4 regions of the Streptomyces sp. CA-288835 genome follow, and region 3 is predicted to be linked to each of the others. Evidence: riboswitches for the same ligand, from Rfam matches in the RefSeq annotation. Region 3 holds a riboswitch; each other region holds the start of a gene.
What was found. A riboswitch is a leader RNA that binds a small molecule or an ion and turns the genes downstream of it on or off. The one in region 3 is predicted to bind cyclic di-AMP.
Positions count from the first base shown of each region.

Region 1: linked by a shared signal. The riboswitch ahead of ACQEVY_RS12120 (M23 family metallopeptidase) and the one ahead of ACQEVY_RS24945 (M23 family metallopeptidase) in region 3 are both predicted to bind cyclic di-AMP.
Region 2: linked by a shared signal. The riboswitch ahead of ACQEVY_RS17430 (NlpC/P60 family protein) and the one ahead of ACQEVY_RS24945 (M23 family metallopeptidase) in region 3 are both predicted to bind cyclic di-AMP.
Region 4: linked by a shared signal. The riboswitch ahead of ACQEVY_RS06905 (M23 family metallopeptidase) and the one ahead of ACQEVY_RS24945 (M23 family metallopeptidase) in region 3 are both predicted to bind cyclic di-AMP.

Region 1 covers NZ_JBNJMW010000001.1:2,673,437-2,676,636, forward strand. The annotation lists gene ACQEVY_RS12115 (GntR family transcriptional regulator) at 1-294, opposite strand, end outside; gene ACQEVY_RS12120 (M23 family metallopeptidase) at 506-1,294, opposite strand; cyclic di-AMP (ydaO/yuaA leader) riboswitch at 1,308-1,465, opposite strand; gene ACQEVY_RS12125 (M16 family metallopeptidase) at 1,679-3,070, opposite strand; gene ACQEVY_RS12130 (M16 family metallopeptidase) at 3,067-3,200, opposite strand, start outside.
Region 2 covers NZ_JBNJMW010000001.1:3,886,934-3,890,133, forward strand. The annotation lists gene pcrA (DNA helicase PcrA) at 1-1,255, opposite strand, end outside; cyclic di-AMP (ydaO/yuaA leader) riboswitch at 1,540-1,711, shown strand; gene ACQEVY_RS17430 (NlpC/P60 family protein) at 1,719-2,870, shown strand; gene ACQEVY_RS17435 (hypothetical protein) at 2,997-3,200, opposite strand, start outside.
Region 3 covers NZ_JBNJMW010000001.1:5,509,580-5,512,779, forward strand. The annotation lists gene ACQEVY_RS24940 (PP2C family protein-serine/threonine phosphatase) at 1-939, shown strand, start outside; cyclic di-AMP (ydaO/yuaA leader) riboswitch at 1,223-1,378, shown strand; gene ACQEVY_RS24945 (M23 family metallopeptidase) at 1,389-2,402, shown strand; gene ACQEVY_RS24950 (PrsW family intramembrane metalloprotease) at 2,637-3,200, opposite strand, start outside.
Region 4 covers NZ_JBNJMW010000001.1:1,504,607-1,507,806, forward strand. The annotation lists gene ACQEVY_RS06900 (DUF6250 domain-containing protein) at 1-281, opposite strand, end outside; gene ACQEVY_RS06905 (M23 family metallopeptidase) at 461-1,387, opposite strand; cyclic di-AMP (ydaO/yuaA leader) riboswitch at 1,390-1,553, opposite strand; gene ACQEVY_RS06910 (alpha-galactosidase) at 1,855-3,200, opposite strand, start outside.

The DNA.
Region 1 (3,200 bases), 2.8 Mb from region 3:
CTCCGTACGCCGCTGTGCGGCGCGCGCGGCGCCCAGCGGCTCCAGGAGCATGCGCATCTCCAGCAGGTCCGCGGCCTCCTGCTCGGTGGGTTCCGCGACGCACGCGCCCGCATGCCTGCGGGTGACGACGAAGCCCTCTGCCTCCAGCGTGCGCAGCGCCTCCCGCACGGGGACCCGCGAGACGCCGTAGCGACGCGCGAGGAGTTCCTCGGTGAGCCGGCTGCCGCGTTCGTAGACACCCGCCACGATGTCGTCACGGATCGCCGTGCATACCGAGTGCGCGGGAATACGCATGACCGGACCTCCGCCTTAATCCCCGCGAAACGCGGTCGATTGACGCTCGTTCGGTGACTCTATTGCAGAGTGCGGGAAATTCCGATGGCGGGCCGGAATCCATGGCGTTTTTTTGGACACATAGTCGCGCAGAACAGGCAGACGTCCGGTCAAGACGCACGAAAGCCCCGGCTCGGCGAGCCGGGGCCCTCGGGAAGGGTGCGGTGAGTCGTCAGAGGTTCACGCCGTGCGAGCGGAGGTAGGCGACGGGGTCCATGTCCGAGCCGTACTCCTGGGACGTACGCGCCTCGAAGTGCAGGTGCGCTCCGGTGACGTTGCCGGTCGCCCCGGAGAGGCCTATCTGCTGGCCCGGGGTGACGCTCTGGCCGACGGAGACGGAGAGGGACGACATGTGGGCGTACTGCGTGTACGTCCCGTCGTTCATCTTGATGACGACCTGGTTGCCGTACGAGCCCTCGAAGCCGGCCTCGACGACGGTGCCGGCGCCCACGGAGCGGACGGTCGTGCCGCTGGCGGCGTGGAAGTCGACGCCGGTGTGGCTGCCCGACGACCAGACGGAGCCGCCGGCCTTGTAGCCGGTCGAGACGTACGAGTCGCTGATCGGCGAGACGAAGGAGTTGAGCAGGCGCTTGCGCTCGGCCTCACGGGCGGCGCGCTCCTCGGCCGCACGCTCCGCCTTGGCCTTCGCCTCGGCGCGGGCCTTCTGCTCGGCGGCCCGCTTCTTGGCGGCCTCTTCCGCTGCCTGACGGGCGGCGGCCTCCTCGGCGGCCTGCCGTTGGGCGTGGGCCTGGGCGTCGATCTGGTCGGCGACCGAGTCGCCCATGGTGACGGCCTGGGTCAGCCCTGTCTGCTTGGCAGTGGACGGGCCGGCGAACGCCGGGGCGGCCAGAGTGCCGATGACACCGGTGGTGGCGAGTGTCGCTACGCCAACGGTCCTCGAGGACGTGCGCTTCGTACGGCTCGGGCGACGGTGCTTCCCGGTGGCGCGGGTGAACGCCATGAAGTGGCTTGTCCTTTCCTTCCTTCTCGCCTACCGGGTTAGCTGACGGGTTCGGAGCAGGAAGGTCTCCTACGGGCCCCCTCCTGGAGGGCGCCCGATTCACCCCAGGGACTGCGATGGGTCCCCGGCTCCCCTGGCTCGCGCCGTACGGGGACTCGGCGATGACTGTCCGGTGCCGCGGGTGCGGCGCAGTGCCTGACGGACAGCCGGACTGACGCTAAGCGGGTCATCTCTCAAATAACAAACGGATGACGGCTTTTGTAGCGCACGCCACAGGCCAGACACACAACCTCCATACCAACTCGCAACCAATCCAATCAATTTGGACAAAGAGGGACCCTGGAGGCTCATCAGCCTCCAGGGTCCCTGGGATGTGCGGCGGCTCTACTCGGCCGGGACCACGCTCACTTCACCGATTCCGAGGGCCTTGACGGGCTCCTCGATCTGGGCGGCGTCCCCGACGAGGACGGTCACCAGACGGTCCACCGGGAAGGCGCTCACGGCGGCCGCGGTGGCCTCCACGGTGCCCGTCGCGGCGAGTTGGCGGTACAGGGTCGCCTGGAAGTCGTCCGGCAGGTGCTGCTCGACCTGGTCGGCGAGCGTGCCGGCGACGGCGGCCGCGGTCTCGTACTTGAGCGGCGCCACACCCACCAGGTTCTGTACGGCGATATCGCGCTCGGCGTCCGTCAGACCCTCGGCCGCGAGCGTACGCAGCACCTTCCAGAGGTCGTCCAGCGCCGGGCCGGTGTTCGGGGTGTCCACCGAGCCGCTGATGGCGAGCATCGCGACGCCCGTACCGTCCGGGGCGGAGCGCAGCACCTGGCCGAACGCCCGCACACCGTAGGTGTAGCCCTTTTCCTCGCGCAGGACGCGGTCGAGACGCGAGGTGAGGGTGCCGCCGAGGCAGTACGTGCCGAGCACCTGGGCGGGCCACACACGGTCGTGCCGGTCGGCGCCGACGCGGCCGATGAGCAGCTGCGTCTGCACGGCTCCTGGGCGGTCGACGATGACCACGCGGCCGGTGTCGTCGGCGGTCACCGGAGGCACGGGACGCGCTTCGGCCGGCGAGCCGGTCCAGGCGCCGAGCGTGTCACCGAGCAGTCCGTCGAGGTCGACACCGGTGAGGTCGCCCACGACGACCGCGGTGGCCGTGGCGGGGCGTACATGCTTCTCGTAGAAGGCGCGTACCGCCGCCGAGTCGATGGCCGCGACCGTCTCCTCGGTGCCCTGGCGCGGGCGCGACATGCGCGAGGTCGCCGGGAAGAGCTGCTTGGAGAGCTCCTTGGCGGCGCGGCGGGCCGGGTTGGCGGTCTCGTGCGGGATCTCGTCGAGCCGGTTGCGGACGAGCCGTTCGACCTCGCTGTCCTCGAAAGCGGGCGCCCTGAGGGCGTCGGCGAGCAGACCGAGCGCCTTCGGGAGCCGCGATACCGGGACCTCGAGGCTCAGCCGTACGCCCGGGTGGTCGGCGTGCGAGTCCAACGTGGCGCCGCAGCGCTCCAGTTCGGCGGCGAACTCCTCGGCTGAGTGCTTGTCGGTGCCTTCGGAGAACGCACGCGCCATGATCGTGGCGACACCGTCCAGGCCCTGCGGCTCGGCCTCCAGCGGTGCGTTCAGGAGGATTTCCACGGCGACGACCTGCTGGCCGGGGCGGTGGCAGCGCAGCACCGTCAGGCCGTTGTCGAGCGCACCGCGCTCGGGCGCCGGGAAGGCCCAGGGCTTGGCCTCGCCGGCCTGGGGCTGGGGATGGAAGTCGATGGTCACGGTGGCCTCGGTCACTGGGCGCTCTCCTCGTCGGTGGCGGTCTCCTCGTCGGTGGCGATCGGCTCGTACACGAGCACCGCGCGGTTGTCGGGGCGCAGTCGGGCCTTGGCGGCCTCCTGGACCTCCTCGGCCGTGACGTCGAGCA
Region 2 (3,200 bases), 1.6 Mb from region 3:
GCCGGTCGATCTCGTCGGCGACGAACTGCGCCTCGTCGTGCTCCGTGTCGGCGACGTAGCCGGTGATGCGCGCGCCTGCGCCCGCGTTGGTCCACAGGTTCTTGGGGCGGCGGCTTTCGTTGCGCTCGATGACCGCGTTCGCGGCGCTCAGGATCGTCTGTGTGGAGCGGTAGTTCTGCTCCAGGAGGATCGTCGTCGCGTCCGGGTAGTCCTCCTCGAACTGGAGGATGTTGCGGATGGTCGCGCCGCGGAAGGCGTAGATGGACTGGTCGGCGTCACCGACGACACACAACTCGGCGGGCGGCACGTCGTACTCGCTCGGGGGTACGTCCACGGGGTGCTCGGAGGTGCCGACGAGTTCACGTACGAGGGCGTACTGGGCGTGGTTGGTGTCCTGGTACTCGTCCACCAGCACGTGACGGAAGCGGCGGCGGTAGTGCTCGGCGACGTCCGGGAAGGCGCGCAGGAGGTTGACCGTGGTCATGATCAGGTCGTCGAAGTCGAGGGCATTCGCCTCGCGCAGCCGCGACTGGTACATCGCGTAGGCCTGGGCGAGGGTCTTCTCGAAGCCGTCACTCGCCTGGGCGGCGAAGTCCTCCTCGTCGATCAGCTCGTTCTTGAGGTTCGAGATCTTGGCGCTGAACGACTTGGGCGGGAACCGCTTCGGGTCGAGGTCCAGGTCGCGGCAGACCAGGGCCATGAGGCGCTTGCTGTCGGCGGCGTCGTAGATCGAGAACGAGGAGGTGAAGCCGAGCTTCTTCGACTCGCGCCGCAGGATCCGTACGCACGCGCTGTGGAAGGTCATCACCCACATCGCGTTCGCACGCGGGCCGACGAGGTGCTCGACGCGCTCCTTCATCTCGCCCGCGGCCTTGTTGGTGAACGTGATGGCGAGAATCTGGCCGGGATGCACCTTGCGCTCGCCGAGCAGGTACGCGATCCGGTGTGTGAGCACACGGGTCTTGCCGGAACCGGCACCGGCCACGATGAGCAGGGGGGAGCCGGAGTGCACGACCGCCGCGCGCTGGTTGTCGTTCAGCCCCTCCAGGAGCGCGGCCGCGTCCACATGCGGACGGGGGGCACCATCGCGGTAGTACGCCTCCCGGTCCGGCGGCACGTCGAACTTCCCGCCGAACAGATCGTCCGGAACCTGCTCCGGTACGTGCTCGTCCTCGGGCGGTGGCGGGGGCTCTTCCTCGTGGTCCCGCGAGGGTTTGAGGTCCGCCAGGAAGCTGTCATCAAAGAGGCTGCTCATCGCTCTCCGAGTCTAGGCTCCCCCACTGACAGCTCGCCGCCGCCCTGAAAAGCTGTCCGGGAAAACCCTGAGAACTCCGCTCGTACGAGACTGCCGAGGGCCCGCCCGGATTTCTCTCACCCTCCAGGACCGTCCCGTCACGGTCGGCGACGGATCATGGAGACTGAGGCTAAGGTCACGAAAACGTATCGGACAATTCGCTCATCAACCTTCACAGGAGCCACACGAGTTGGTTAGCTTTCGCAGTGGGCCGCTCGACCCCCACCGGCGAACGTCGCCGGGCCGTGCGGCTCCCGCCGAGTCCGGTACGCCTTTGTGGCAACCCGGAGCCGGGGACCCACCGACCTTGGGGTGAATCGGTCCAACTCCCTTAGGGGACAAGGACCGTAGGGCAAACCTTCCGAAGCACACGCCCGAACCCGACAGCTAACTCGGTAGGCGGAGCACGGAAGGAGTCGCCTTCGTGGCGCCACACCGCAAAGCGCGGTCGTCCAATCCCAAGGGCATACGGACCCCTGCCCTCGCCACCGCCGCTCTCACCTCGGTGGCCCTCCTGTCGCAGACCGCGAACGCCTCGCCCTCCGCGGAGCCGAAGCCCAGTCTCGACGAAGTCCAGAAGAAGGTCGACGACCTCTACGCGCAGGCGGAGACGGCGACCGAGAAGTACAACGGTGCCAAGGAGAAGACCAGCAAGCAGCGCAAGAAGGTCGACAACCTCCTTGACGACGTCGCCTCCCGCACGCAGAAGCTCAACGAAGCACGCGAGGAACTCGGTACGTTCGCCACCGCGCAGTACCGCACGGGCACCGCCGCCCCGGACACCGCGGCCATGCTGCTCGCGGACAACCCGCAGGACTACTTCGACCAGAACCAGCTGATGGACCGGCTGACCAGCCGCCAGCAGCAGGCCGTCGACGACTACGCGACGCAGCAGTCCGAGATGACGCAGATGCGTCAGGAGGCCTCCGAGAGCCTTCAGTCGCTCACCCAGACCGAGAACACGCTGAAGTCGTCCAAGGCGACCGTTCAGCGGAAGCTCGCCGAGGCCCGCCAGTTGCTCTCGCAGCTGACCGCCGAGGAGAAGGCGCGGCTCGCGGCGATCGAGCGGGAGCAGCGCGAGGAGGCCCAGCGCAAGGCGGAGGAACTGGCGCGGCAGCAGGCCGCGGAGGAGCAGCGCCGCCAACAGCAGCAGGCCCAGCCGGCTCCCGCGCCCTCCACCGGCGCGGGGACCTCGACCGGCACGGGCACTTCCGCGGGCGCCTCGACGGCCAAGGGCGAGAAGGCACTCGCCTTCGCCCGTTCCCAGACCGGCAAGCCGTACGTCTGGGGCGCCTCAGGACCGGACTCCTACGACTGCTCCGGCCTCACCCAGGCCGCCTGGAAGGCCGCCGGCGTCACCCTCCCGCGCACCACCTGGGACCAGGTCAAGACCGGCACCCAGGTCTCGGTCGCCAGCGCCCAGCCCGGAGACCTCGTCTTCTTCTACGACGACATCAGCCACGTCGGCCTCTACCTCGGCGACGGCATGATGATCCACGCCCCGAAGCCCGGTGCGTACGTCCGCGAGGAGTCGATCTACTACATGCCGGTCCACAGCGTGGTCCGTCCGGCGTGAGGCACGCGCGCGTGGACCCCATTTCGGGGTGCACGCGCGCGTGAGCCGTTTTTGGGTTTTTGGGGCTCTTCATGAGGCCGTGTTTCGAGGCTCCCCATGAGGCCGTTTTCGCGGACCTTCGGGCCGTCAGGTCCAGAGCACCGCGATGAAGACGTTGGCGGTGGTCAGCCCGCCGACCAGACCGAACGAGCCCTTGTCCACCTTCTCCTCGTCCCGCTTCACGTACACGAGGCCCAGGATCACGATCAGCAGCGCCAGCTTGACGCCGATCTTGATGTTGTTGACCGTCTGGTCGTCGGCCTGGTTGAGGCCGACCAGGATCACGCCCGT
Region 3 (3,200 bases):
ATCGCCGCGCCCCTCTCCACCTTCGCCAACACGCTGCGCACCGGAGTCGTCTCCGTCGCCGCCCTGTCCCTGCTGCACATCAGGGGCGACTTCGACGTGGGCGCCGCCACCGAGGTGGCCACCGCGACCGCGGTTGCCGTGCTGGCGCTCGCCATCAACCGCCTCGTGCGCCGCAGTGACCAACGTCTCGCCTCCGCCCGCGAGATCGCGGAGGCGGCCCAGCGCGCCGTACTGCCCGAACCGGCCGAACGGATCGGCGGGCTCGACATCGCGGCGCGGTACGAGGCGGCGCAGGCGGACGCGTTCATCGGGGGCGACCTGTACGCCGTGCAGGACACCCCGCACGGCGTACGGCTCGTCGTCGGCGACGTACGCGGGAAGGGCATGGGCGCGGTGGCGGCCGTGGCCGTGCTCATCGGGGCCTTCCGGGAGGCCGCCGAGCAGGAGGCGACCCTGGAGGCGGTGGCGCAGCGGCTGGAGCGAGCACTGGTGCGCGAGGCCGCCCGGCGCGGCGGCCTCGAGGCGTTCGAGGGCTTCACCACCGCCGTACTGGCCGAAATCCCGCACGCCGACGCCGTCGTACGCCTCGTCCACCGCGGCCACCCGGGGCCGCTCATGCTCTACGGCGACGGCTCGCTGGACACGCTGAAGGACGAGGACCCCGCACTGCCGCTCGGGATGGGCGAGTTGGGCCCGTGGCCCGACCGGGCGCAGGAGGTCCCGTTCCCCGCCGGAGCCACCCTGCTCTTCTACACGGACGGGGTGACCGAGGCCCGGGACCGGCACGGCGTCTTCTTCGACCCGGCGGACAGGCTCGCGGGCCGGACCTTCCACGGACCCCGGGCGCTGCTGGCCACGCTCGTGGAGGAAGTCGTACGGCATACGGGAGTCGGCGGCGCGACGGACGACATGGCGCTGCTGGCGGTCCGGAGACCGTGAGGGCGACTGGTGAGGCGGACGCATGATGCCGGAGGCGGCGTCGTATCACCTTCCGTAGTCGGACGAACCCACTCCGCATAACAACTGAAACATTGTCAACAGCAGTCACAGCAGTGAATTGGAGCTGAGTCACGATCAACTCGCCCGATTCATCCCAGTGATGACCTGAAAGTCCAGGCCAAGACTGCCAACGAATCTCCAGAACAGCTTGGAATCCAGGGCCTGCCTCTATTAACGTTCGATAACGCAGCGCGGTCGTCCCAGCCGACACAAGAGTCGGCTCCGTGCGCACGCGCCGAATCCCGCAAGGGAACCGGGGAACCACCAACTTGGGGTGAATCGGGCGTTGTTCCGGTGGAGACACCGTGAGCAACGCGCGTAGGAGACCTTCCTGCTCCGAACCCGTCAGCTAACCCGGTAGGCGGAAGGAAGGAAAGGAGTGCGCCTACGTGGCGTCCAACCGGCCTGCCCCCCAGACTTCGTTCGCGCCGAATGAGGAGCCCGACACATTCGGCTACGGCAAACGCCAGGACGAGGAGACCTGGGAGGAGTGGAACCCCTCTGAGGATTCCCTCAAGCCCGTACGCGGCAGGCACCGCGTCGGCAAGCAGCGCGGCGGAGGCCTCGCACGCAGCTCCACGGTTCTGGGCGTCGGCGTCATCGCCGCCGTCAGCGCGGGCGGCATGGCCAGCGCGAACACCGGCAAGCCGCCGGTCTCGATCACGCTTCCCGACCTTCCGCTGATCTCGGGCGACACGGACGAAGAGCCCGGTTCCACGACTCCGCTCACCCACGCCGGTCTGAGCACCGCGGACGCCGAGCAGGGCAACTCCGACGCAGGCGAGGCCCTGCGCGCCCGCATCATCCTCCAGGCCGAGCGCCAGCAGGATCAGGTGGACCAGGAGGCCCGGCAGGCCGCGGCGACCGCCGCCGCGAAGAAGGCCGCCGACCAGGCCGCCAAGGAGCGGGAAGAGGCCAAGGCCAAGGCCGAAGCCGCCAAGGAGAAGGCGGCGGAGGAGGCCCGGCAGAAGGCTGAGGCGGAGCGCCTCGCCGAGCTCGCCAAGAGCTTCGCGCTGCCGACGTCCTCGTACACCATCACCTCGACCTTCGGGCAGTCCGGCGCGCTGTGGTCCTCCGGGACCCACACCGGCCTGGACTTCGCCGCTCCCTCGGGCACGCCGCTCAAGGCCGTCCACAGCGGCACCATCACCGAGGCCGGCTGGAACGGCTCGTACGGCTACCTCACCAAGCTCAAGCTCGACGACGGCACGGAGGTCTGGTACGCCCACCAGTCCTCGATCAGCGTCAGCGTCGGCCAGAAGGTCAGCACGGGCGAGGTCATCGGCCGCGTCGGCGCGACCGGCAATGTCACCGGGGCGCACCTCCACATGGAGGTCAAGACGTCGGGCGGGGATGGGATCGACCCGATGGCTTGGCTGCGGAGCAAGGGGCTCAACCCGTAAGTCCTGCAAGATCTTTGACGCCATTCGCTTTCGGACGAGAAGCGGGTGGCGTCTTGGTTTTCGCCTGGTTCCGGGCTGGGCGGCTTTGGTGAAGCCCAGTGCGGTACCGCGCCCGCTTGAGGGGCCGCAGGCCCCGATAGGGGCGCGGGGCTGCGTCGATTTGCGGCTCCGCCGCGTGGGCGCGACCAGCCCCCACCGGCCCGCAGCCGAATCACTGCACCTCCAGCGGAGCGCCTAGTTCCGGTAGGGGTTGTACGCCGGGTAGGGCGACGCCTGCCCGTACGAGTTCCCGTACGTCGGCCACGGCGGCGGCGCCGGCGGCGGAGCCGTGGCCCGGGCCGCGTACGCCAGCGCGGGGCGAGCCAGCTCACGGCGGGCCCAGAGCTCGTTGAGCAACTCCCGTTCCCGTACGACGAAATCGGTGCCCGCGCGGCCGCGGCGCCCCCGGTGGCGGAGGAACGCGAGAGAGGTCGCGTACGCCTCGTACTCCGCGACCGCCCGCCCCGCCGGGCGGCCGCCGTGATGCGTGGCCCACTCGCGGGCCAGCCTCCGCGCCTTCATCGAGCCCAGCACGAACGGCTCGGGAACCGTCAGCCAGCCCGCCATCGCGTACGCGGGCAGTTCGGTGCGGATCGTGCCGAGTTCGCGCTGCCGGGTCCAGATGGCCAGCCAGGTCAGCAGGCCGAACGCGGGCACCATGAAGGCCGCGTACACCGCGAAGAAGCCGTACGTGCCGAAGGTCGACGAGCCGTTCCAGAGGGCGTGCATGCCCATCGCCAGCAGCAGGCCCGTGAAGGG
Region 4 (3,200 bases), 4.0 Mb from region 3:
TCGATGACGTACGGCCCGGCGATCTTCCGCTTGAACCAGACCGTGGCGCCGCTCGGCACCTCGATCTCCATGACCCCGCCGGACGCGGTGACCCTGCCGCCCTCCTGCAACTCCGTTGCCCACTGCCCCAGTCCGTGCCGGAAGTCGTCGCGGGCGATGAGCCGTCCCCGGCGGTGGCCCGCCGACGCGCTCGAGGCATGCGCACTCGCTGTGTGCGCGGGGGCCACGGCCGCGAGGGCGGCACCGGCCGCCAGGGCTCCGAAGGCTCTGCGGGTCGTCATGGAGCGTCTCCTCGGCTGGCGTCAGGGCGGGACAGAAAGCGCTTGCCCGGAGATCTTGACGGCAGCCCGCCACCTCTGTCGACCCCGCGAACAAGCCGAAGGCCGGACCCGGGGATCAGGGGTCCGGCCTTCGGCGTGAGAGGGAGACGCGATCCGCCCGCGGCGGCGCTCAGGTGGCGTCAGGCGGAGACGCCGTGCGAGCGCAGGAACGCCATCGGGTCCACGTCCGAGCCGTAGTCCGGCGTGGTGCGGATCTCGAAGTGCAGGTGCGGGCCGGTGACGTTGCCGGTCGCGCCGGAGAGACCGATCTGCTGACCGGCGGTCACGGACTGCCCCTGTGAGACGGAAAGGGACGAAAGGTGGGCGTACTGGGCGTAGTGGCCGTCGTTGAGCTGGATGACGACCTGGTTGCCGTACGCGCCGCCCCAGCCGGCGGAGACGACAGTGCCCGCACCCACAGCCTTGAGCGACGTGCCGGTCGCGGCGGCGAAGTCGACGCCGGTGTGGTAGCCGCTGGACCACATGCCGCCCGACATCCGGTACGGCGTGCTGACGGTCGCGCCGTCGACCGGCATGGTGAAGCCACTCGAACTGCTGGGCGCCTCGGCGGCCTTGGCGGGCTCGGCCTTCTTCGCGGGTGCCTGGGGGGCCGCGGCCGTCTTGGGGGCCGCGGCCGCCTGGGGAGCCTTGGCCTCGTTGGCGCCGGAAGGCGCGGCGGCCTTCTTGCCGATCGTCAGCTTCTGGCCCGGGTGGATGAGCCCGGGGTCACTGCCGACGACCTGGCGGTTGTCGGCGTAGAGCTTCTTCCAGCCACCGCTGACATTCTGGGCGTTGGCGATCTTCGAGAGAGAATCGCCCGTCTTTACTTCGTACGTCCTGGTCGCGGCCTTCTTCTGAGCGGCGACCGGAGCGGACTCAACGGCCTTCTGGGAAACAGTTTCGGCCTTGTCGGAAACAGACGCGTTCGCGCTCTGCGGAGTCGCGGCCTGTGCGCCGGCGGCTCCCAGCAAAGGAAGTGCGAGAGCGGCGCCGCCTGTTGAGGCAACGGCGATCGAGCGGGTGAAACGCGCGGACTTCGGGCGGCGGTGCTTACCCTTCGCGGGCATGGCGAATTCCTCTCCGGCGCCTGCGAGGTGAGCTGTCGGGTGCGAGCTGGAGATGCCCGGCCGCGCTTTCGCGCAGCTTTACCCCAAGCCTGTTCCGGAGACCGGATCAGGCGTTGTACCTGTGGGTCCCCCGCTCCTGCCGTGTACGGATCGGTGTGCGGATTCCAGGCGGCGGCAGGATTAGGCGTCCGCCTGGATTGGTCGTGAACGTAAGCGAATAAGACGCGCAGGGACAAGCTTTGGGTTGCCTATGTGCCCCATTCTCTTGATCCTTGACCGAAATCGCCGTCACGCTCCGTGAATCACCGCTCTCCGGCTTTGCTGAAATCCCCTGTAAACGCGCTTGAATTACGTGAACATGGCGACAGCGGACCGTCACGAATATGACGCTGCTCACGCATCACGGATTCAGGAGTGCCCATTCCAGAGCGAGTTGGAATGAAGGCACTCCAATACGGACACAACTCTCAGATGCGACGCAGACGGAAAACTGCCGCATCAAGGTCCCCGCGCAGGCCGGTCCGAAGTCCGTGATGCAACAACACGGCACCTTTGTACACTTCGCCCGTTTCGAGGCATTCGTACGTCGCCACCGGGTCGAGCCCCCGCAGCCGTACGGGCGCCACGGGCTCGCCGTAACGCTGAGCCTGGAGCCAGGCAAGGACGACGACCTGGTCCTCATGGACGTACTGCACGGCGCTCAGCCCGCCCTCCGGTGCCCGCAGTCGGTAGAGGCCGCCACGCTGCACCACGGGCCGGATCTCCTTGTAGAGCGCCACCCAGTCCCGCGCCTCGGCGAGTTCCTCGTCACTCCACTCGGTCAGGTCACCACCGACCCCGAGCACTCCGGCCATGGAGCTCACAAAGCGGAAGCGCAGCGAACTCACGCGCCCGTTGAGCTGCTTGTTGGGGCTGTCGGTGACCCAGGCGGCCATGGCCCGCGCCGGGTGGATCTGACTGAAACCGTGCTGGATGGCGAGCCGGTCGAGCGGGTCGGTGTTGTCCGAGGTCCACACCTGGTCCGTACGCGCCATGACACCGAGGTCGATCCGGCCGCCACCACCGGAGCAGGACTCGAAGGCGACACCGGGGTGCGCGGCCCGCAGCCGGTCCAACAGGCCGTACAGGGCGTGCACATGGTCGACCCACAGCCGCTGCGGGTACGCCTCCCCGGGCCAGCCGGCGTCCGTGAAGCAGCGGTTGAAGTCCCACTTCACGTAGTCGATCGGAGCACTGGAGAGCAGCCCGTGAAGCTGCTCCCACAGGTACTCCTGGACGTCCTCGCGCGCGACGTTCAGTACGAGCTGATTACGCAGCTCTGTCTTCTTTCGTCCTGGTTGGTACTGAATCCATTCGGGATGCGCTCGATACAACTCACTGTCCGCATTGACCATTTCCGGCTCGACCCAGATCCCGAACTGCATGCCCAGGGCGTGCACGTCGTCGGCGAGGGGCTTGAGCCCGGCCGGGAAGCGGTCGGGGTTGGGCGTCCAGTCCCCGAGCCCGGCCCGGTCGCTGGTCCGCTTCCCGAACCAGCCGTCGTCGACCACGAACAGTTCCACGCCCATCGCCGCGGCCCGCCGGGCGAGCGCCCGCTGCTGTTCCTCGGAGATGTCGAACTCCGTGGCCTCCCAGGAGTTGTAGAGCACCGGCCGGTCCTGGTCCGCGTCCGGGATCACATACGCCCGCTGGTACGCGTGCCAGGCCCGGCTCGCCCCGCCGAAGCCGCCATCGCTCCACAGCCCCGCGAAGACCGGGGTGACAAAGCTCTCGCCCGGCTCCAGCCGCACCAGGCCGGATTCGTCGTACCCGG